4 regions of the Rhizobium sp. BK008 genome follow, and region 1 is predicted to be linked to each of the others. Evidence: predicted binding sites of a transcription regulator. Region 1 holds the regulator's gene; each other region holds the start of a gene.
What was found. The regulator LexA, encoded in region 1, represses DNA repair genes until DNA is damaged. The targets are predictions, from matches to a motif close to TGTTCNNNNTGTGTTCNG.
Positions count from the first base shown of each region.

Region 2: a site for LexA is predicted at 1,417-1,434, ahead of ruvC (crossover junction endodeoxyribonuclease RuvC). Genes of this name have one in related genera too.
Region 3: a site for LexA is predicted at 2,226-2,243, ahead of FHT69_RS24570 (YifB family Mg chelatase-like AAA ATPase). Genes of this name have one in related genera too.
Region 4: a site for LexA is predicted at 2,382-2,399, ahead of FHT69_RS17450 (DUF3072 domain-containing protein). Genes of this name have one in related genera too.

Region 1 is NZ_JACIFK010000001.1:1,640,489-1,645,387, reverse strand. It holds gene FHT69_RS07970 (ComEC/Rec2 family competence protein) at 56-2,488, shown strand; gene lexA (transcriptional repressor LexA) at 2,469-3,188, opposite strand; gene FHT69_RS07960 (VOC family protein) at 3,386-4,282, shown strand; gene kdsA (3-deoxy-8-phosphooctulonate synthase) at 4,279-4,899, shown strand, end outside.
Region 2 is NZ_JACIFK010000008.1:69,128-74,026, reverse strand. It holds gene FHT69_RS26395 (AbrB/MazE/SpoVT family DNA-binding domain-containing protein) at 1-134, opposite strand, end outside; gene ruvA (Holliday junction branch migration protein RuvA) at 209-823, opposite strand; gene ruvC (crossover junction endodeoxyribonuclease RuvC) at 866-1,375, opposite strand; gene FHT69_RS26380 (methyl-accepting chemotaxis protein) at 1,617-3,932, shown strand; gene FHT69_RS26375 (LLM class flavin-dependent oxidoreductase) at 4,058-4,899, shown strand, end outside.
Region 3 is NZ_JACIFK010000007.1:85,298-90,196, forward strand. It holds gene FHT69_RS24555 (sugar ABC transporter ATP-binding protein) at 1-96, shown strand, start outside; gene FHT69_RS24560 (ABC transporter permease) at 80-1,114, shown strand; gene gshB (glutathione synthase) at 1,201-2,148, shown strand; gene FHT69_RS24570 (YifB family Mg chelatase-like AAA ATPase) at 2,321-3,853, shown strand; gene FHT69_RS24575 (DUF4037 domain-containing protein) at 4,142-4,899, opposite strand, start outside.
Region 4 is NZ_JACIFK010000003.1:579,205-584,103, reverse strand. It holds gene FHT69_RS17465 (nucleotidyltransferase and HEPN domain-containing protein) at 1-227, shown strand, start outside; gene FHT69_RS17460 (SDR family NAD(P)-dependent oxidoreductase) at 397-1,158, opposite strand; gene FHT69_RS17455 (LysR family transcriptional regulator) at 1,258-2,169, shown strand; gene FHT69_RS17450 (DUF3072 domain-containing protein) at 2,416-2,631, shown strand; gene FHT69_RS17445 (PHB depolymerase family esterase) at 3,074-4,096, opposite strand; gene FHT69_RS17440 (NUDIX hydrolase) at 4,093-4,548, opposite strand; gene FHT69_RS17435 (putative bifunctional diguanylate cyclase/phosphodiesterase) at 4,785-4,899, shown strand, end outside.

The DNA.
Region 1 (4,899 bases):
GGATTTGATGGGAGGTTGCATTCTGGCCGCCTTGGCGGGTGAGCTTGGGCGGCGGATGCAGGAATTGACGACAGTCGAATTGCGGCCGGAAGCAGGCGCCGGCCTTGCCGATACCTCCGGTTTTTCTCCCCCTGCCGTGGTGTCGCGGCCGGCAAGGACGCAGTCGGCGACACCGTTGCGCCATCGCCTGCCGGCTTTGGCCTCGCAATCGCTGCGTGCCGGCAGGCGCATGCTGGGCGAGGAGGCGGATCATGGCCGCCTGCTGCTATTCTCGCCGGTCTTCCTCGGCGCCGGATCAGTCTTCTGGTTTCTTGGAGCATCGGATTTTCCGGTCATTGCACCGCTGCTCTGCCTGTTGGTGCTTACGACCGCGGTTCTGATCGCCAGCCGTATGCGGGCGGCATTGCGGACCGTCCTGCTGGCGCTTGCACTTATGGCCGGTGGCATGGTCTCGGCGGAGTTCGAAAGCTGGCGGGCTTCGACCGTGATCCTCGACTCCGCCGTGACGACGACGGTGACCGGCCGTGTCGAACGGCGCGAAGGCGATGGTCGCGGCCGGTGGCGCTACATTCTGGCCGTCACCGGCACCGAGGCGCCGCAGGTGAAGCGGCCGCCGGAACGGATAACCGCGATCGCCCGCGGCGCCGACGCGCCTTTCGAGATCGGTGACATCATCACCGGCAGGGCTCGGCTGACACCACCGTCAGGCCCAGCACTTCCAGAGCTCAACGACTTCTCTTTCGGGGCCCATTTCGATGGCATCGGCGCCAATGGTTTCTTCTACGGCGCGCCGACGAAAGTCGATTTGCAGGCAGGCCCGCAGGCTGCCAGATCGACGGCGGAAGCCCTGCTCGAATGGCTTTACCGGCTGCGCAGCGGCATCGGCGACCGCATCCGATCGATTCTGCCCGGCGACACCGGCGCTTTTGCCGCTGCTCTGGTGACGGACGAACGGCGCGCCATCTCGAATGCGACCACGGAGGCGCTGCGCCAGTCCGGTCTGGCGCATATCATCGCCATCTCAGGACTCAACATGGCGCTGTCGGCCGGCATCTTCTTCGTCGGCTTCCGGATGCTGCTCAGCCTCTTTCCCGGCGTCGCCCAGGCCTATCCGACGAAGAAGATCGCCGCCGCCGGCGCGCTCATCGCCGTCACGGCCTATTTCCTGATCTCCGGCTTCGCGGTCTCGGCCGAACGCGCCTTCATCATGATGGCCATCATGCTGATTGCCGTCTTCTTTGACCGGCCGTCGATCAGCCTGCGCAATGTCGCTCTCTCCGCGCTCGTCATCCTCGTCATTTCGCCCTCCGAAGTCCTGGGGCCGAGCTTCCAGATGTCCTTTGCCGCAACCTTGGCGCTCGTGTCGGGCTATCAGCTGTGGAAGGATCGGCGCGTCCGCGAGAATGCCTTCCTGAAGCTGCCGATCGTCAGGCCTTTCGTCGCGGTTGCGGGGTTCTTCGGCGGTGTCTTCCTGACCTCGCTGATCGGCGGTTTCTCCACCGCACTGTTTTCGATCGAGCATTTTCATCGCCTGACCGCCTACGGCCTGCCGGCAAACCTCGCGACGATGCCGATCATCTCCTTCATCATCATGCCGGCCGGGTTGCTGGCGATGCTGCTCATGCCTTTCGGTCTGGACGTTTTGCCTTGGAAGATTGTCGGATTCGGCCTCGATCTGGTGATCGCCGTCGCCAAGACCGTGTCCGGCTGGGGTGGCGACATCGGCATCGGCCGCTTGCCCGCCTGGTATTTCGCGGTCGCCGTGGCAGGCTTCCTGCTGCTGACGCTGCTCCGCACTCGGCTGCGCCATATGGGCACGTCGATCATGTCAGTCGCAACGCTCATCCTGCTGCTTCTGCCGGTTCCCCGGCCGCCGGATCTGGTGATTTCGGAAGATGGCAGTCTCGTCGCGGTCGTCGAGGCGGCGGCAATGGCCTCCAACCGTGAAAACCCGCCGGATTTCATCTTCGACCAATGGCAGCGCGCGCTGGTCCTGCCGGCGCATGACCCGCCGAAGATGCTGGATGGTCCTGCTGTCCCGCCAGCGGGAGAGGACCGCCGCGTCAAGCTCTCCCGCGATCAGCAGAACGAAGCGAGGGCGGCGATGCGGGCGGCTGCAGCCGGCGGTGACGCAAACCGCTTTTCCTGCGTCAAGAAGGCCTGGTGCATATCAAGGCTTGGCAACGGTCATGTGGTCGCCGTCATCGACAATGCCGCCTATCTCGCTCCGGCCTGCGATGCGGCCGATATCGTGGTAACGTCGGTCCGCCTGCGTTTCAACAGCTGCCGCTCAGGCGCGACGCTCTTCACCGGCGAGACGTTGCGCCGGACCGGTTCCGTCGAGCTGCGGTTCGCGGAGGCCGGCATGGAGGTCACAACCGCATTCGATGATCTGTGGCGGCCATGGATCCGCCATCGCGCCTATGACTGGCGCAGCAACAGCTTTGTCGAAACCGGCCTGCAGGGTGTCAGTGATAGCGGCGAATAAGGCCGACGAGTTTGCCCTGCACCTTGACGCGGTCTGGCCCGAAGATCCGGGTCTCGTAAGCCGGGTTGGCCGCTTCCAGCGCGATCGAGGCGCCCTTGCGGCGGAAGCGTTTGAGCGTCGCTTCTTCGTCGTCGACGAGAGCAACGACGATGTCGCCAGGGCTTGCGGTGCTGCCATTGCGGATGATCACGGTGTCGCCGTCGAAAATGCCGGCGTCGATCATCGAATCACCCTTGACCTCCAGCGCGTAGTGTTCACCGGAGCCGAGCATATCGGCCGGAACGACGATGTCGTGGGTGTTGTTCTGGATTGCCGAGATCGGAACGCCGGCGGCGATCCGGCCCATGACCGGCACGGAGACTGAGTTGCCATTGTCGGCGACGGGTTTTGCAGGAGCGGGAGTGGCGACCGGCTGGGGCTTGCCCAGGCTGCCCTCAATGACGCTCGGCGAAAAGCCGCGCCGGGGCTGGATGCTGGGGCTATAGGCCTCCGGAAGCTTGATGACCTCGAGTGCGCGGGCCCGGTTCGGTAGGCGGCGAATGAAGCCACGCTCCTCGAGCGCAGTAATCAGCCGGTGAATCCCGGACTTCGAAGCGAGATCCAGGGCGTCCTTCATTTCGTCGAAAGACGGCGGAACGCCGGATTCCTTCATGCGCTCATGAATGAAGAGGAGAAGCTCCTGTTGTTTGCGCGTGAGCATCGACGTTGTGACCTCGTGATTGAAACAAATCCAGAACAGACACTATATGTTCCATATGTGTTCCGCAAGTAGCTAAATTTCCGTAAAACTTGGCGCCAACTCGTTGAGATTTTTATTTTCATTCGCCGGATTGGCCGACAAGTCTTGCCTTGCGCGGCACTGTCGCACATCTCTGCCGTGTGAGGAGAGGGGATACCATGAACGAGCATTCCGCCAAACCACGCCCGCTGGATCATGTCGTGCTGCCGGTCGTCAATATCGATCTGGCGCGCGAGAGGCTCGGCAAGCTGGGCTTTACCGTTGCCGCCGATGCGCGTCATCCCTTCGGAACGGAGAATGCCTGCGTCTTTTTTGCCGATAAGACCTATCTGGAGCCGCTCGGGATTGCGAGCGTTAGGGAAAGTGAAGCATCGGCGCGGCAAGGCAATGTCTTCACCGCCCGCAACCGCGCCTTCCGATTCCGCTGCGGCGAGGAAGGGCTTTCGGCGGTGGCCTTCGGCAGCGAGGATGCCGATATCGATCATCGGAATTTCGTCGGCGACGGAGCGAGCGCCGGCGAGATGCTGGCGTTCAGCCGGCCGATGACGATGCCGGATGGTTCTGAGAGCATTGCCGGCTTCAGGCTGGCCTTTGCCGGCGACCTGCGCGCGCCCGATCTCTTTCTCTTCACCGTCGAGCGCGTCAATCCGCTGCCGGCCGACCGCGGCGCGCTGGAGGCGCATGCCAATGGCGTCACCGGCATTGCCGAGGTGGTGCTTTGCGCGCCCGATGCGGCTGCCTTCGCCGCCTTCGTCAGTCTTGCCAGCGCGCAATCGGCAGTCGAGAACACCGGTTTCGGCGTCAAGATCGCGGCGTCGAATGTGAAAATCAGCCTGATGACGCCGGAGGGTTTGGAGGCCTATTTCGAGGTCGCTGTCCCATACGCCGACCGCGGCCTGCGCGGCCGGGCGATTCTCTTCGCTGTCGCCGATCTTGCCGTGACAGAAGCGCATTTGGCTGCTAACGGGGTGACATATACGCGCAAGAACAATCGCATTCTGGTGAAGCCCGCGCCCGGGCAGGGCACGCTTTTCGCCTTCGAGGAAACACGATGAGCACAGATACGAATTCCCAAGTCAAGATCGGCGAGGGCCAGGGCCAGGTCACCTTTTCCAACACCGGCCGCCTGTCGCTGATTGCCGGCCCTTGCCAGATGGAGAGCCGCGACCACGCCTTCATGGTGGCCGGCACGCTGAAGGAGCTTTGCGGAAAGCTCGGCATCGGCCTCGTCTACAAGAGCTCCTTCGACAAGGCGAACCGCACTTCGCTTTCGGCCGAACGCGGCATCGGCATTGAAAAGGGCATGGAGATCTTTGCCGACCTCAAGAAGGAATTCGGCTTTCCCGTCCTGACCGACGTTCATACCGCCGAACAATGCGCCGAGGTGGCAAAGACCGTCGATGTCCTGCAGATCCCGGCCTTCCTTTGCCGCCAGACCGATCTTCTCATCGCCGCCGCCAATACCGGCCGCGTCGTCAATGTCAAGAAGGGCCAGTTCCTCGCTCCCTGGGATATGAAAAACGTCCTGAAGAAGCTTAACGCCAGCGGCAATCCGAACGTGCTGCTGTGCGAGCGCGGCGCCTCGTTTGGCTACAACACGCTGGTTTCCGACATGCGTTCGCTGCCGATCATGGCGTCGATGGGTGCTCCCGTTGTTTTCGACGCCACCCAT
Region 2 (4,899 bases), on a different contig from region 1:
TTTGGTGTGATCACGACCTCTCCGTCGATGATGGAGAAAACAAGCTGATCGCCGGGCTGAAGACCGAGAGCATCCCGCAGTTCCTTCGGAAGCGTTATCTGGCCTTTGGGTGAAAGCGTAAATTCTCCCCACATCGATCAGTAGTCCTATTTTGGTGAGTGAGTCGGAAAATTTGTCATTTGTCGGAAAATCGACAGTTTATCCTACTCTACCGCGCCAGTTCCTTCAATCCCAATCGGATCAGCTTGGCGCTGTCTGCACCATCGCCTGCCGTCTTCATGGCTGCGGCAATCGCATTCGCCGCCTGGTCGCGGGAATAGCCGAGGTTGGTCAGTGCGGAAACCGCATCGGCGACAGGTGCTGCCGCGACACCTTCGCCGAGTTCCTGTTTGAGGCCGATATTGATCGCTTCGCCGGCAAAGGCCGGCGCCCGGTTCTTGAGCTCGGTGACGAGGCGCATCGCCACTTTCGGACCAACGCCCGGTGCGCGGGAGACGGCGGCGCGGTCCTGTAGGGCGATCGCATTGGCAAGTTCGCCCGGCGTCAACGTCGACAGCACGGCGAGTGCCACCTTGGCGCCGACGCCCTGGACGCTCTGGAGCAGGTTGAACCATTCCCGCTCCAGCGCGCTCATGAAGCCGAAGAGCTTCAACTGGTCCTCGCGCACATAGGTCTCGATGAACAGCACGCAGGCCTCGCCGGCCGAGCCGAGCTTGGACAGGGTGCGGGCCGAACAATGGGCGACGTAGCAGACGCCGTGCACATCGACGAGCACATAGTCTTCGCCGATCTCGTCTATGGTGCCTTTCAGCTTGCCGATCATGGGTCGCGGTCTCTCAGCAGATGGGAACAAGTCAAGTATAGATTAACCGGCCAGTGCCTGGCGCATCCTGTTACTGCCGCGATTATGCGCGTGGCAGATGGCGATCGCCAGGGCGTCGGCAGCATCGTCGCCCTTGAATTCGACTTTCGGCATCAGGATCTTCAGCATCATGTGGATCTGGTGCTTTTCGCCATGGCCGACGCCGATGACGGCCTTTTTTACGGCGTTCGGGGCATATTCCGAAACCGGCAGGCCGGCACGCGCCGGCACCAGCATGGCGATGCCGCGGGCCTGGCCAAGCTTCAAGGTCGCCACCGCATCCTTGTTGACGAAGGTCTGTTCGACGGCGGCTTCATCCGGCTTGTAGCTATGGACAATCTCCGCCAGGCCGTCGTGCAATTGGCAAAGGCGGGAGGCAAGGTCCATGTCGCCATCGGAGGTCACGGTTCCAGACGCGACAAACCGCAGGGAATTGCCCAGCGTGTCAATGATTCCCCAGCCGGTGCGGCGAAGTCCGGGATCAATACCGACAATGCGAATCGTATTTTGCATGGTTCAACCTATAGCGATCGCGAAATAAGTGCCATCGATATGTGAACAAAACAAAAACACTCCCGGATTTAGGCCCCGCTATTTACCGCGAATTAAAACAGATGCCCGAATTCTAGTCGTCAATACGAGAGGGGCGTCTTTTCACGAAGATTAAGCCCCCGATGTTCTGTTTACAGGTCAGTCGATCGGGCATGCGCTGCATGCCAGGCCGGCAAGCGCGTTCAGAAGGGGTTCGTCGTACATGGCACAGAGATTTCAATCCCTGTCCTTCAAGGTCATCGTCACATTCATTCTGCTGACCGTGCTGTCGATCGCGGTCATCGACGTACTCGCCTATTTCGCCAGCAGCCGCATCTCCGACGAGCAGGCGCTGAAGGCCAAGGAAAGCGTGCTGATCTTCCGCGGCGACATGCTGCAGGACCAGCTGGCGCAGCTTGAAAACCAGGCCAACTCGATTGCGCGCATCGAGGCGCTGCAAATGTCGATCACCAGCCTGAAGAGCGGCTGGAAAACCATCGAGAAGACCTCGGGCGACGCTCGTGCCGAGCTGAAGAAGGTTTTCATATCGAACAATCCCAACCCGGCCGACCAGCGCGAGAAGCTTATGAAGCCGGAAGGGCCGAGCGGCTTTTATTATTCGAACCATGAGAAGACGCAGGGCGAAGTCGCCCGCGACCTCGAGGATACCGCCTTCAGCGACCTGCTGATCGCCGATCTCGAGGGCACGGTCCTCTATTCCTATAAGAAGGAGGACGATTTCGCCGAGAACCTGAAGTCGGACGCCTGGAAGGCAACCGGCGCCGGCATCGCTTTCGCCAAGGCGATCGAGAATACCGCCAAGGCGACCGATGATGCCGCGCCGACAGGTTTCTCCGGCCTTCGCGTCGATGCCGGCAGCGGCAAATCGGCGATCTTCTATGCCGTGCCGATCATCAAGCTCGGAGCGGCCAAGGGCATCATCCTCTTCAAGGTGCGCGACGACATCGTCACCGGCATCCTTGCCAAGGGCATCGTCCAGGGCAGCACGGCACGGGCGGCGATCGTCTCCGGCGATGGATCGGCTATCGGTCTCGATGCGGCCGGCAAGCTTGCCATGCTCGATGCCACACCCTTCACCTTCATCCAGAGCGCACTTGCCAGTTCGGCGATGACGGTTGCCGATTTCAACCGGGCGGATGGTGCCGCCCGTGCCTATGTCCGCGGCATCGACTATCGCGGCGACCGCTTCCTGGTGGTCGAGAGCGTGCTGCTCAGCGAACTCAATGCCGGCTCGATCGAGATCGCCACTCTGCTGACGATGATCGGCATCGGCGTGCTCGTCGTCATGGCGGTCGCGACCGGCCTCGTCACCAATTTCCTGTTTTCGCCGCTTGCGCGCCTTGCCGGCGTCACCCGCGATGTCGCGGACGGCAAACTCGACAGCGAGATCGGCAGCCTGAACCGCAAGGACGAAATCGGCACGATGGCCAACGCGCTCGCCCGCTTCCGGCAGTCGCTGATCGAAGGCCGCGAGCTCGAAGCCGCCAGTGAAGAGACGCGCCTGCAGGCCGAGCACGACCGCCAGCAGAATCTGGCCGAGCGCGAGGCAGAGGCGAAGACGCTGCAGCAGGTGGTCGAGGCGCTCGACGAGGGCCTGCATCATCTGGCGAACGGCGATCTCGCCTACCAGATCGATACACGCTTCCCGAACGAGCTCGAAAGCCTGCGGGTCAATTTCAACGAAGCGCTGGCGACGCTCAGCGAAACCATGACGGCAATCGGCGGCAACTCGATGGCGGTGCGCGCCGGCTCCGAGGAGATGCGCACCGGCGCCGACGAACTTGCCGGGCGCACCGAGCGCCAGGCCGGCTCGATCACCGAAACGGCGAATGCGATCAGCGCCATCACCCAGTCGGTCCGTCAGCAGATCGAGCGGGCCGAACAGGCCGAGCGCATCGCTCGCGACGCCAAGAAGGAAACGACGGGCTCCGGCCAGATCATGCAGGAGACGATCGCGGCGATGGAGGCAATCCAGGCTTCCTCGCGCCAGATCAACACGATCATCTCGGTCATCGACGACATCGCCTTTCAGACCAACCTCCTGGCGCTCAATGCCGGCGTCGAGGCGGCGCGCGCCGGTGAATCCGGCAAGGGCTTCGCCGTCGTCGCCATGGAAGTGCGCGAGCTCGCCCAGCGCTCATCGAGCGCGGCGAAGGAGATCTCCAACCTGCTGCAGAAATCGACGCATGAGGTCGAAAGCGGCGTTACGCTGGTGGAAAGGGCGGGCGTTGCTCTCACGGGCATCGGCGCCCATGTCGAGGCGATCAACGGACAGATCAACGAGATCATGGGCGCGACCCGCGAGGAGGCCAATACGCTGCGTGAGATCAATAGCGCTGTCGCCGAACTCGACGCGATGACGCAGCAGAACGCCTCGATGGTCGAGGAGACGACGGCGGCGATCCACCGGCTGGCGACGGAAGCCCTGGAAATGGACCGCCAGCTCGGCAATTTCACGCTGCCGCAAGGCCACCACCAGCCGAGCGCCGAGGTGCATGTGCTGCGCCGTCACCGCTAAGCTATCGCTTCCAGCATCTGGCAGGGTCGCGCTCGCGCGGCCCTTTTTGTTTGCGCGCATGGTTTGGAATGGCGCGAGGGCGAACCTACATAGGCTGCATCCTTCAACTGCCCGGCAGGTTTTCCATGGTTCCCTTCTCCATACTCGACCTTTCCCCCGTTGCCGAAGGCAGCACCGTGCGTCAGTCCCTCGAAAGTTCGGCGCGGATGGCTGAGAAGGCCGAGGAGTTCGGCTACAAGCGCTTCTGGCTCGCCGAACATCACGGCATGCCGGGGATCGCCAGTGCCGCCACATCAGTCGTCATCGGCCATGTCGGGGCTGCGACCAAGCGCATCCGCATCGGCTCGGGCGGCATCATGCTGCCCAATCATTCGCCGCTCGTCATCGCCGAGCAGTTCGGCACGCTGGAGGCGCTTTTCCCCGGCCGCATCGATCTCGGCCTCGGGCGCGCGCCGGGAACGGATATGCGCACGGCACAGGCGCTGCGGCGCAACCTCGAAGCCGGCGCAAACAGCTTCCCCAACGACGTGGTGGAATTGCAGCAACTCCTTGGCACGCCGGTCGAGAACCAGGCGATCCTCGCCGTTCCCGGCAATGGCTCGCATATCCCGATCTGGCTGCTCGGTTCCAGCCTTTACAGTGCGCAGCTCGCCGCCATGCTCGGGCTTCCATATGCCTTCGCCTCGCATTTCGCACCCGACATGCTGCTCGATGCGATCGCCATCTACCGTGACCGTTTCCAGCCTTCGGCGACACTCGACAAGCCCTATGTGATGGTCGGCGTCATGGGCGCGGTGGCGGCGACGGACGAGGAGGCGCGGTACCATTTCACCTCCGCCCAGCAGCAGTTCGTCAATCTGCGCCGCAATGTCCGCGGGCCGTTCCCGCGTCCGGTGGCCGATATGGAGGACTTCTGGTCGCCGATGGAGAAGATGAATGTCGAACACACGCTGCGTTATGCCGTCGT
Region 3 (4,899 bases), on a different contig from region 1:
GGCAAGATCGCAGGGGAAATAGCCCGGGACCAATTCGACGAGAGCAGGATCCTTTCGCTCGCCTACAAGGAGTACAGCCGTGTCCGCCAACATTGAAGAACAGACCGAGGCGAAAACTGGGGCGAAAGAGGTGAGCGTCTGGGACAAGCTGATCCGGATCTCGATGAAGGAAGCGGGCGTCGCCATCGCCCTCATCCTGATCCTGGCGTTTTTCTCGGCGACGGCGCCCTATTTCGCGACGCCGGAGAATTTTCTGAAGATCTTCGTGCAGATCGCCATCAACACCGTGCTGGCCGCGGGCATGACCTTCGTCATCCTCGTCGGTGGCATCGATCTCTCCGTCGGCTCGCTGCTTGCCCTTTGCACGGTCATCGGTGCGACGATCATGATCAATCCGGCGTTTTCGCCATGGCAGGCGATTGTTCTCGCCTGTCTGGCGTCGATGGGCACCGGCGCCATCCTTGGCGCGGTCAATGGCTGGATCTGCGAGAAGTGGAAGCTTCCGTCCTTCATCGTCACCCTCGGCATGCTGAACGTCGCCAGCGGCCTGGCCCGCGTGGTCAGCGACAACTCCACGATAACAGGCCTGCCGCAGCCTTTCGTCGATTTCGGCAACCTGATCTTCTGGGGCATCTTTCCGTCGATCTTCCTGATTGCGATCGTCGTCGTCCTGATCGGCTGGTTCGTGCTGCGCTATACCGTCTTCGGGCGCTTCGTCTTTGCCATCGGCACCAATGAAGAGGCTGTGCGGCTGTCGGGGCATCAGCCGAAAAGATACAAGATCGCGGTCTTCACGATCTCCGGGCTGACCGCCGGCATTGCCGCCATGGTCTATCTGCTCCGCCTCAATGTCGGCAGCCCGGTTGCCGGCATCGGCTATGAGTTGAACGCCATCGCCGCCGTCATCATCGGCGGCACCAGCCTCTCCGGCGGCAAAGGCTCGATCATCGGCACGCTGGTCGGCGCCTGCATTCTGCAGGTGCTGTCGACGGGATTGCAGCTGCTCGGCGCCGACGACAATATCAAGCCGATCGTCATCGGCGCCGTCATCGTGCTCGCCGTTATTCTCGACAGCTATCGCGGCCGGCTGATGCGGATCCTTGAGACGCGATGATCAGGGTGCCCCGGAAGGCCTTGATTGGCCGTTGCGTTTGAAATCTGGCCGACCTACATCTGTCCGGCAGTCAGGAAGGGACGGAAATGGCCAAGATCACCAATGTAGCGGTCCAGATGGATCATGTCGCCGGCATCAATATCGCAGGTGATTCCACCTTCGCCATGAGCCTGGAAGCCCAGGCGCGCGGCTACCGGCTCTTCCATTATACGCCCGACCGCCTGAGCTTCCGCGACGGCAAGCTCTTTGCCAGCGTCGAGCCGATGCTGCTGCGCGACGTCAAGGGCGATCACGTCGAGCTTGGTGCGCCGGAGCGCGTCGATCTCGCCACCATGGATGTCGTGCTGCTGCGCCAGGACCCGCCCTTCGACATGGCCTATATCACCTCGACGCATCTGCTCGAGCGCATTCACCCGAAGACGCTGGTCGTCAACGATCCGGCCTGGGTGCGCAATTCGCCGGAGAAGATCTTCGTCACCGAATTTTCCGACCTGATGCCGAAGACGCTGATCACCAAGGACCCGGCCGAGATCCGCCGTTTCCGCGACGAGATGGGCGATATCATCCTGAAGCCGCTCTACGGCAATGGCGGCGCCGGCGTCTTTCATTCAACCCGCGACGACCGCAACCTCTCCTCGCTGCTGGAGATGTTCGGCCAGCTGTTCCGCGAACCCTTCATCGCCCAGCAATATCTGCCCGATGTGCGCAAGGGCGACAAACGCATCATCCTGGTCGACGGTGAATTTGCCGGCGCCATCAACCGCGTCCCGGCCGAGCACGACAGCCGCTCCAATATGCATGTCGGCGGCCGCGCCGAGGCGACCGAACTAACGTCGCGCGAGCAGGAAATCTGCGCCCGCATCGGCCCGGCGCTGAGAGAACGCGGCTTCCTGCTCGTCGGCATCGACGTGATCGGCGATTACATGACCGAGATCAACGTCACCTCGCCCACGGGCATCCGCGAGGTCAAGAAGTTCGGCGGCGCCGATATATCAAGCCTGCTCTGGGATGCGATCGAACGCAAACGCGGCTGACCGGCAAATCATGCCCGTTTTGATCCCGCGGCCGGGTACAACCCGGTCGCCGCGGATATCCAGATACGTTCCTTGATTGTTCTTGTTTTATTCCCGATTCCATGCCAGATTGCAACCGCTGGCTTTCAAGGGCCGGGGGCGGTATAAGAGTTTGCGGCAAGGGGATGGGTTTATGGTCGCGCGTGTCAGCACGGTGGCATTCCAGGGCATCGAAGGCGTGCCGGTCGAGGTTCAGGTCATGGTCGCGCCCGGCAAGGTCGGCATGCAGATCGTCGGCCTGCCCGACAAGGCGGTTGCCGAAAGCCGCGAGCGGGTGCAGGCCGCCCTCCATGCCTCCGGCCTGGCGCTGCCGGCCAGGCGGGTAACCGTCAATCTGGCGCCCGCCGATTTGCCGAAGGAAGGCTCGCATTTCGATCTGCCGATCGCCCTTGCGCTGATGGCCGCCCTCGGCGCTATTCCCGCCGATGCGCTGTCGGATTTTGTCGTTGTCGGCGAGCTCAACCTCGATGGCACGATCGCCGCCATCGCAGGTGCGCTGCCGGCCGCGATCGGCGCCAATGCGCTCGGCAAGGGGCTGATCTGCCCGGCCGAAAGCGGCGCCGAAGCTGCCTGGGCGGGCGCCGATGTCGATATCCTCGCGCCCCGGAGCCTGATCGCTCTTGCCAATCATTTCCGCGGCACGCAGGTCCTCTCCAGGCCGGAGGCATCGATCCGCGCCAATGCCGCCAACCTGCCGGACCTTGCCGAGATCAAGGGCCAGGAAAGCGCCAAGCGGGCGCTGGAGGTCGCAGCCGCCGGCGGCCATAATCTCCTGATGGTCGGGCCTCCAGGCTCCGGCAAGTCGATGCTGGCGGCCAGGCTGCCGTCGATCCTGCCGCCGCTTTCGGCCGCCGAACTGCTGGAGGTGTCGATGGTCCACTCGATCGCCGGCCAGCTCTCCGGCGGCAAGCTTTCCGACCGCCGGCCCTTCCGCACCCCGCATCATTCCGCCACCATGGCCGCCCTCGTCGGCGGCGGCCTGCGCGCCCGTCCGGGCGAAGCCTCGCTTGCCCATCACGGCGTGCTGTTTCTCGACGAATTTCCAGAGTTCACGCCGCAGGCGCTCGATGCGCTGCGCCAGCCGCTCGAAGGCGGCGAGTGCGTCATCGCGCGTGCCAATCACCGCGTTTCCTATCCGGCGAAATTCCAGCTGATCGCGGCAATGAACCCCTGCCGCTGCGGCATGGCCGGCGAGCCCGGTCATAGCTGCGCCCGCGGCCCGCGCTGCATGAGCGACTACCAGGCCCGCATCTCCGGCCCGCTGATGGACCGCATCGATATCCGCATCGACGTGCCGGCCGTCTCCGCCGCCGATCTCATCCGGCCGATGGCGGCCGAAAGCAGCGCCGACGTCGCCCGCCGCGTCGCCCGCGCCCGCGAGATCCAGCAGGAGCGCTTCGAAAGCGCCGGCGCAAAAGGCATCGGTACCAATGCCCGCTGCTCCACCGCCATGATCGAGAAACTGGCCGAGCCCGATGCTGGCGGCCTGCAGCTGCTGCGCGACGCCGCCGAGAAAATGAAATTCTCCGCCCGCGGCTACCACCGCGTCCTCAAGGTCGCCCGCACCCTGGCCGATCTCGACGGCAAACCGACGGTCGGCCGCATCCATCTCGCCGAAGCGATCTCCTACAGGATCGCCGGGGAGAGGCTGACGGCGGCGGCGTAGGAAAAGGGGCGCCGAAGCACTCAAATACTCTGTAAAATGAATTTCAATTCGTCATGCGCAGGATAGTAACACACGCTGTGCAACGGCCCGCTTTCGGAATGACAGAGCGATCAACTGCGTAACTGGCTCATCATCCTTTGAGAGAGCTTGGCGTCTTCAAGCAAGGGCGTAAGGTCGCTGACCTGATCCAAAGAGCCGACAATCGGCAACTGTCTGATCGACGCGTCCGCTATCGCTGAACACGTGGTCTCTACCGCATCGTCAGCGTTGATGGTCGTAAATGGCCGGTCATGGTATGGACCCACGATTGGCTCGAAGGAGGCGATGCCGATCGCATTTTGCCTGTGCGCCAATTCCAGGTAAGCCCAAGCGAGCGCGTCCTCTCGCTGTCCATGCATTCGAATGTAAGGCCCGCTTCAGGTGGGGTGAGAGCGCCTCTGCGATCGGGAGCCTGGCAAAGCCGCTGCCGAGCCATTTCGAATAGGGGGCGTACCGGCGCTCGAGCAGGAACCCCATTCTCATCACGTCCCGCACCAGCCGCGCGGCGATGACCCGCGAACCCAGGTCGTCTCCGACTTGCCCCGCGCGACCGACAAATGCCTGCTCTTCAGAGATGCGCCGCCACTGACACGCAATCTTGTAGAGCCACACGTCTTCTGGGAAATATCCCAGGCGATCACGGGCCTGGCTCAAGCGGCTGTCGTCATCATGAAAGACGGCGCCTGATGTGAAGGCGAGAAGCTTTTGCTCTGCGAAGCCCAGCCATTGAAGAGCGTTGAGGTTTCCCACCGACCGAACGGCGAAGTGGCCTTCCAGTAGCGCTTCGAGCGTATGAAATTCCAGTCCGTGTTCAAGCGCTCCGGCTGCCTCGACGCTATTTGACGCCGGATGTGGTCGGCTGCGCCAGCCGATAGGTTCTCCAAGATAGTCAGCCGGCGCAAATTTGGAAAATTCATCGACCAATCGCCGTGCACAATTGCCGAAATCATCTCGGCTCAGGAGGATGTGGACGCGTGGCCCCCAATTGTGGTCCTTGGAAACCTCGT
Region 4 (4,899 bases), on a different contig from region 1:
AGGAACAAAACCGCCGGCTGGCCGAAGCCTTTCCGCGTGATCAACACAAGGAACGCGCGTGGTTCAACACATTGAACGAAGCATATGTGAAGGCGCGCTATTCAAAGCATTATGAGATCAGCGAGGAGGCGCTCAGGTGGCTCGGCGAGCGAACAACAATGCTGCTCGAATTGGTCAGGGTCGTTTGCTCCGAGCATCTGGAAAAGCTGAAGCACAGCAGCGACTAGAAACCGGACGACACGGCCATGATTGGTGGGACGCAAAAGGCTTGATCACCAAGCTTTAACAATGGCTTCAATTCCCCGGGCCGGACCTACGCGAAGAACTCGCAAAGCGGCCGGTGGCCGGCTTTGCGAGGTGCTTGCCGTCAGTTCCTGATGGAATGGTTGGACCAGACTAGAGCCGGATACCGCCAATTGTGAAACCACCGTCGACGGTGATTTCCTGGCCGGTGACGAAACTGGCATCGTCCGACAGCAACCACGCCACGGCGCCCGCGACGTCTTCTGATCTGCCGTTACGGCGAAGAGGCGTGTGACTGGCGAGGCGAGCCGCGAAGACAGGGTCGATGACGTCATCGGCCATCGGCGTCAGGATGATGCCAGGGTTTATGGCGTTGACGCGGATGTTCCGTGGGCCTTGTTCCACCGCAAGGGTGCGCATCATCGCCTGCAGGGCACCCTTCGTGCCGGCATAGGCTCCGGCGCCTGGCATCACGCCACCAGCCGTCCAGGAGGCGTTGATGAGGATCGCACCATCGGCCAGAAACGGCAGGCATTGCTTGATGGTGAAAAAGGTGCCGCGCAGATTGGTGGCGATAAGCGCGTCGAATTCGTCCGCTTCCGTAACAGCCAATGGCTTGAACTCCCCAAGCACGCCGGCGTTGGCGAAGAGGGCATCCAGTTTGCCGAAGCGAGTTATCGTCGTGTGGACGGCCGCGGCAACCGCCTCGTTGTCGGCGATATCGCAGGCAATCGCAATGGCTGTGCCGCCAGCGGCCTCGATCTCCGACTGCAATTGGCCGATAGGCTCGGGCCGGCGTCCGATGAGAGCGACCTGGCCACCCTCTTCGACCAATCGAAGCGCGGCAGCCCGCCCCATGCCCGTTCCCGCCCCGGTAATGAGGACCGTTTTGCCCGTGAATCTGTTCTGCGCCATGTCGTGCTCCTTGTTTGCAGCGTCACAGGAGTTGTAATTTCGCCCATACAAATGGATAATCGCGAAAATAATATCGTCATTTAAAAGCAGAGCTATCGAATGGGCCTATTCCGATCCATGCAGGTATTCGTGACAACGGTGCAAGAGGGCTCGATGAGTGCCGCCTCCGGCAAGCTCGGGATGTCACCGGCAATGGTTGGGCAGCATGTGGCAGCACTTGAGGAGCGCCTCGGAACGCGTCTTCTGAACAGGACGACCCGCCGTCAGAGCCTGACGGATTTCGGCGCCAGCTATGTCGAACAGTGCCGAGATATTCTGGAGCGCGTGGCGATTGCCGATCAGGATGCCGAGGCATTGCAAGCAGAGCCTCGCGGCAAGCTGAAGATGACGGCTCCGACGACGTTCGGCGCAGAGATGCTGATGCCGAGACTGCAGCGCTACCGCGCGCTTGCCCCGGATGTCACGCTGGATATCACCTTGACGGATCGCAATGTCGATATTGTCGACGAAGGATTCGATATTGCCTTCCGTATCGGCGAGTTGCCCGATAGCCGCTTGATCGCGCGCCGTCTTGCCCCTTACCAGATGATGATCTGCGCTGCACCAGACTACCTTGCTCGAAGGGGCAATCCAGGTCATCCAAGTGACCTGGCCAACCATGATGCCATCGGCTTTGCCCCGGCAGCGCGGTCACCATGGAAGCTGGCGAACGGCGACGTTAAGGTCGAAGTCATTCCGCGGATGTCGATCACCGTCAATAGCGGTCAGGCCGTGCGCATGGCCGCGCGCGCGGGCCTGGGAGTGATCATGCAGCCATCCATTCTGCTGCGTTCGGATGTCGAGGCAGGCCTGCTCGTTCAACTCTTTCCAGACTGGCATCTCCGCGAGCGACCGATGTCGCTTATCTATCATCGCGATCGCCGCATGACGCCGCGCCTGCGCAGCGTCATCTCGTTTGCCATTTCAGAATTCGGCGCGACATCCGAATGGCGGGAAGATCCCCATTCCTAATGACCCGTCGTGGCGGGCTGGTCAGCCGACGGCTATCGGACTGGCGCGCTGCTTTCTCGGACGAACCGATCGACCACCGTTTTCGGCACTGACCAAGCGGCTGTTGTGATAAGCGGAATTCCTCTCGCTCGGCGGGGCGCCTTTACGTCCGAACAAGAGCCATCGATTGCCCAACGCGACGATCGCCATACAGCGGGAACAGCAGCACCACTTGGAACGTTTAGAGAACGAATTCAGGAGGCCGCTATGAGTGACAATCCGAAAACGAAGACATCATCCAACACAGAGAAAGACCCCGACGATTGGGTCAGCGGCGACGAGCCGATGACCGGCGCGCAGCGGTCCTATCTGAAGACCTTGTCGGAACAGGCGCACCGGCCTGAAGCCTATGCCGAGGATCTGACCAAGGCCGAAGCGTCCAAGCGGATCGACGAACTCAAGCAGTCGCTCGATTTGGAATGAGCGGCCGCCTTGTCGTAGCCGATTGATTGAGGCCGAACGCCGAGGGCAGACTTTTGCGCCCCACTGTATTCCGATTGCGCAACGGCAAAAGGGCTGCTGCAACGCGAACCAGTCCGCGTGATTTTTGGTGCACAAAGGATTTACGCCGTTGGCCAGCGTGGTGGTCGCTGCGAGCACCCTCGCCGATCTTGGTTCCGGCCGCGGCCCGATAGTAGATCCCAGTGCCCGAAAGCGGCCACCGCCGCATTTGCATTGGCGATGACGTGATCGCGATCTTCAACATCTCACGAACCTCGTATCCCCGGGCCTGGGTATTTCCTTCACCTGCACTGTCAGCTGCTCGAAGACAAGCCTGGCATTTCATTGCGCGCACTGAGATGGTGTAGGTGACCCCATCGCGACCGGACTTTGCCTGGTGCGGTCGAACATGCCCGCGAACTGGTTACACTCGAAACCTGGACAAGCCCCATAATCGCATCATCTCAGCTGGAGCCGAGATATCTGCCGGGATCACATAAGGGTCAGCAGATCGTGGTGTTATGACGCTCTTGCGTTTCTTGATCGGAAGCCCGTGGCCCATGTTGCTGACCGAATAGAGGGCCACTTTCCTCTCGCCGGTCACTTTCCACGACTGCAAGCTGCCCCATGGTTTTTTCTCCAAGCGGCCGCTGCTTTCTACAATGCCCTGAACTTCGAGCCACTGAGCAACACAAGCGAGCGCATTGGCGGGCTTGACCACCCGGTCTTCCATGCCCTGCCAGATGGTTATCGGAGGCCATGCCCTGACTTCTGGCGAAATCTCGGCGATCGGCCGTCCCCATCCGCCCGGTGGCGGCGTCGCACCTGACTTCATCGCGCGCAGGGCCGACATCGCGTCGCGGACAGATCCGAACGGCATGCCGGCGATGATTGCGGCGCCGGCAAACAGTGAGGGATAGATCGCGACAAGTGCGCCCGTCATCGCCCCGCCGGCGGACAGCCCCGCGATGAAGATCCTCGACCGGTCGATGCGATGTCGCTCGCATAGGTGCTCGATCATCTGCTTGATCGAACGGACCTCGCCGCGGTCTCGCGCGACGGCACTTGGTCGAAACCAGTTGAAGCAATCTTGCGAATTGTTTGCTCTCTTCTGCTGTGGATAGAGAAGAACGAAACCGCGTTCTTTCGCGAGCTTGGAAAAGCCCGCCGCGGCATCCAGGCTTTCAGGAGTCTGACGGCATCCGTGAAGCAAGACGACAAGCGCAGGGTTCTTCGGCAGCCTGGACGTCGGAACGAAGGATTTCATCGCCAGGCGGCCCGGGTTGCTTCCAAACGCGGTTGTCTCGACCAAAATCGGTTTCGCGGGACGGGGCGTTGAACGTTTCGTTTTGCGTCGGGTCTTTGCGACAGCTTTCTCGATCCGTTTGCTGATTTTCTTTTGGGCTCTGAGGACCCTCAATAGCGATCTGCCGAAACTGAGCTTCATGGGTCGATGTTCTCAACCCGACAAAGGAGCGCTCGCAGACCCGGCCGGGCTGCCTCGCGCATGGCATCCTTCAGTGGGAACCAATGTGTTTTACGGATGCTTTTCTCCGGAAACTCGTCCGCGATGCGCGACACCTGGAGAAGATGGACGGACACATGGTAGTGGTTGGGACCCGTGTCCTTTCGATACGAAAAGGAACCGAACACGGTCGTGTCGACGAGGCCCACCACTCCGGCTTCCTCGAAGGCCTCTCTGAGCGCCGCAGCGCTGGTGATTTCACCATACTCGACGCGCCCTTTCGGAATGCCCCAGCGACCGTTCCGTCGGCTGCCTACAAAAAGAATTTCAAGTCCACCGCCTTCGGTCCGACGATAGCAAAGAGCACCAGCCTGCGCGACATCGCGACCAGACAGGGTGTTCGTAAGTTCCGTCTGGTCGTTTTCGTTGAGCATTGTCCGCCTCCGGTTTCGAAGCCCGCGCACGCTAGCGGGGCTGCCTTCAAGAGTCCAGTTTGCTTGATCACCTCTGGTGGCACTCTCGAGTTGCGCCTTTCTGGGCTTTTCTGCCAGCGGCATGCACGCGACTTAAATCAATGTTCACGCATGTATTCCATGGTGATTGTGCTTGGCCGGCAGATTTCCCAACCGGATAATTTCGAAACAGGCCCGGCACGATGCACGAGGCACGCATGACACCCAAGTCGTCTTCAATGAGCAGCTCGGAGCGGCGCATGCCGTTCACGGTGGTGAAATTTGCCGAGGCGACGAAATTATCCCTGATCTCGATCGACAGCCACGGAGATA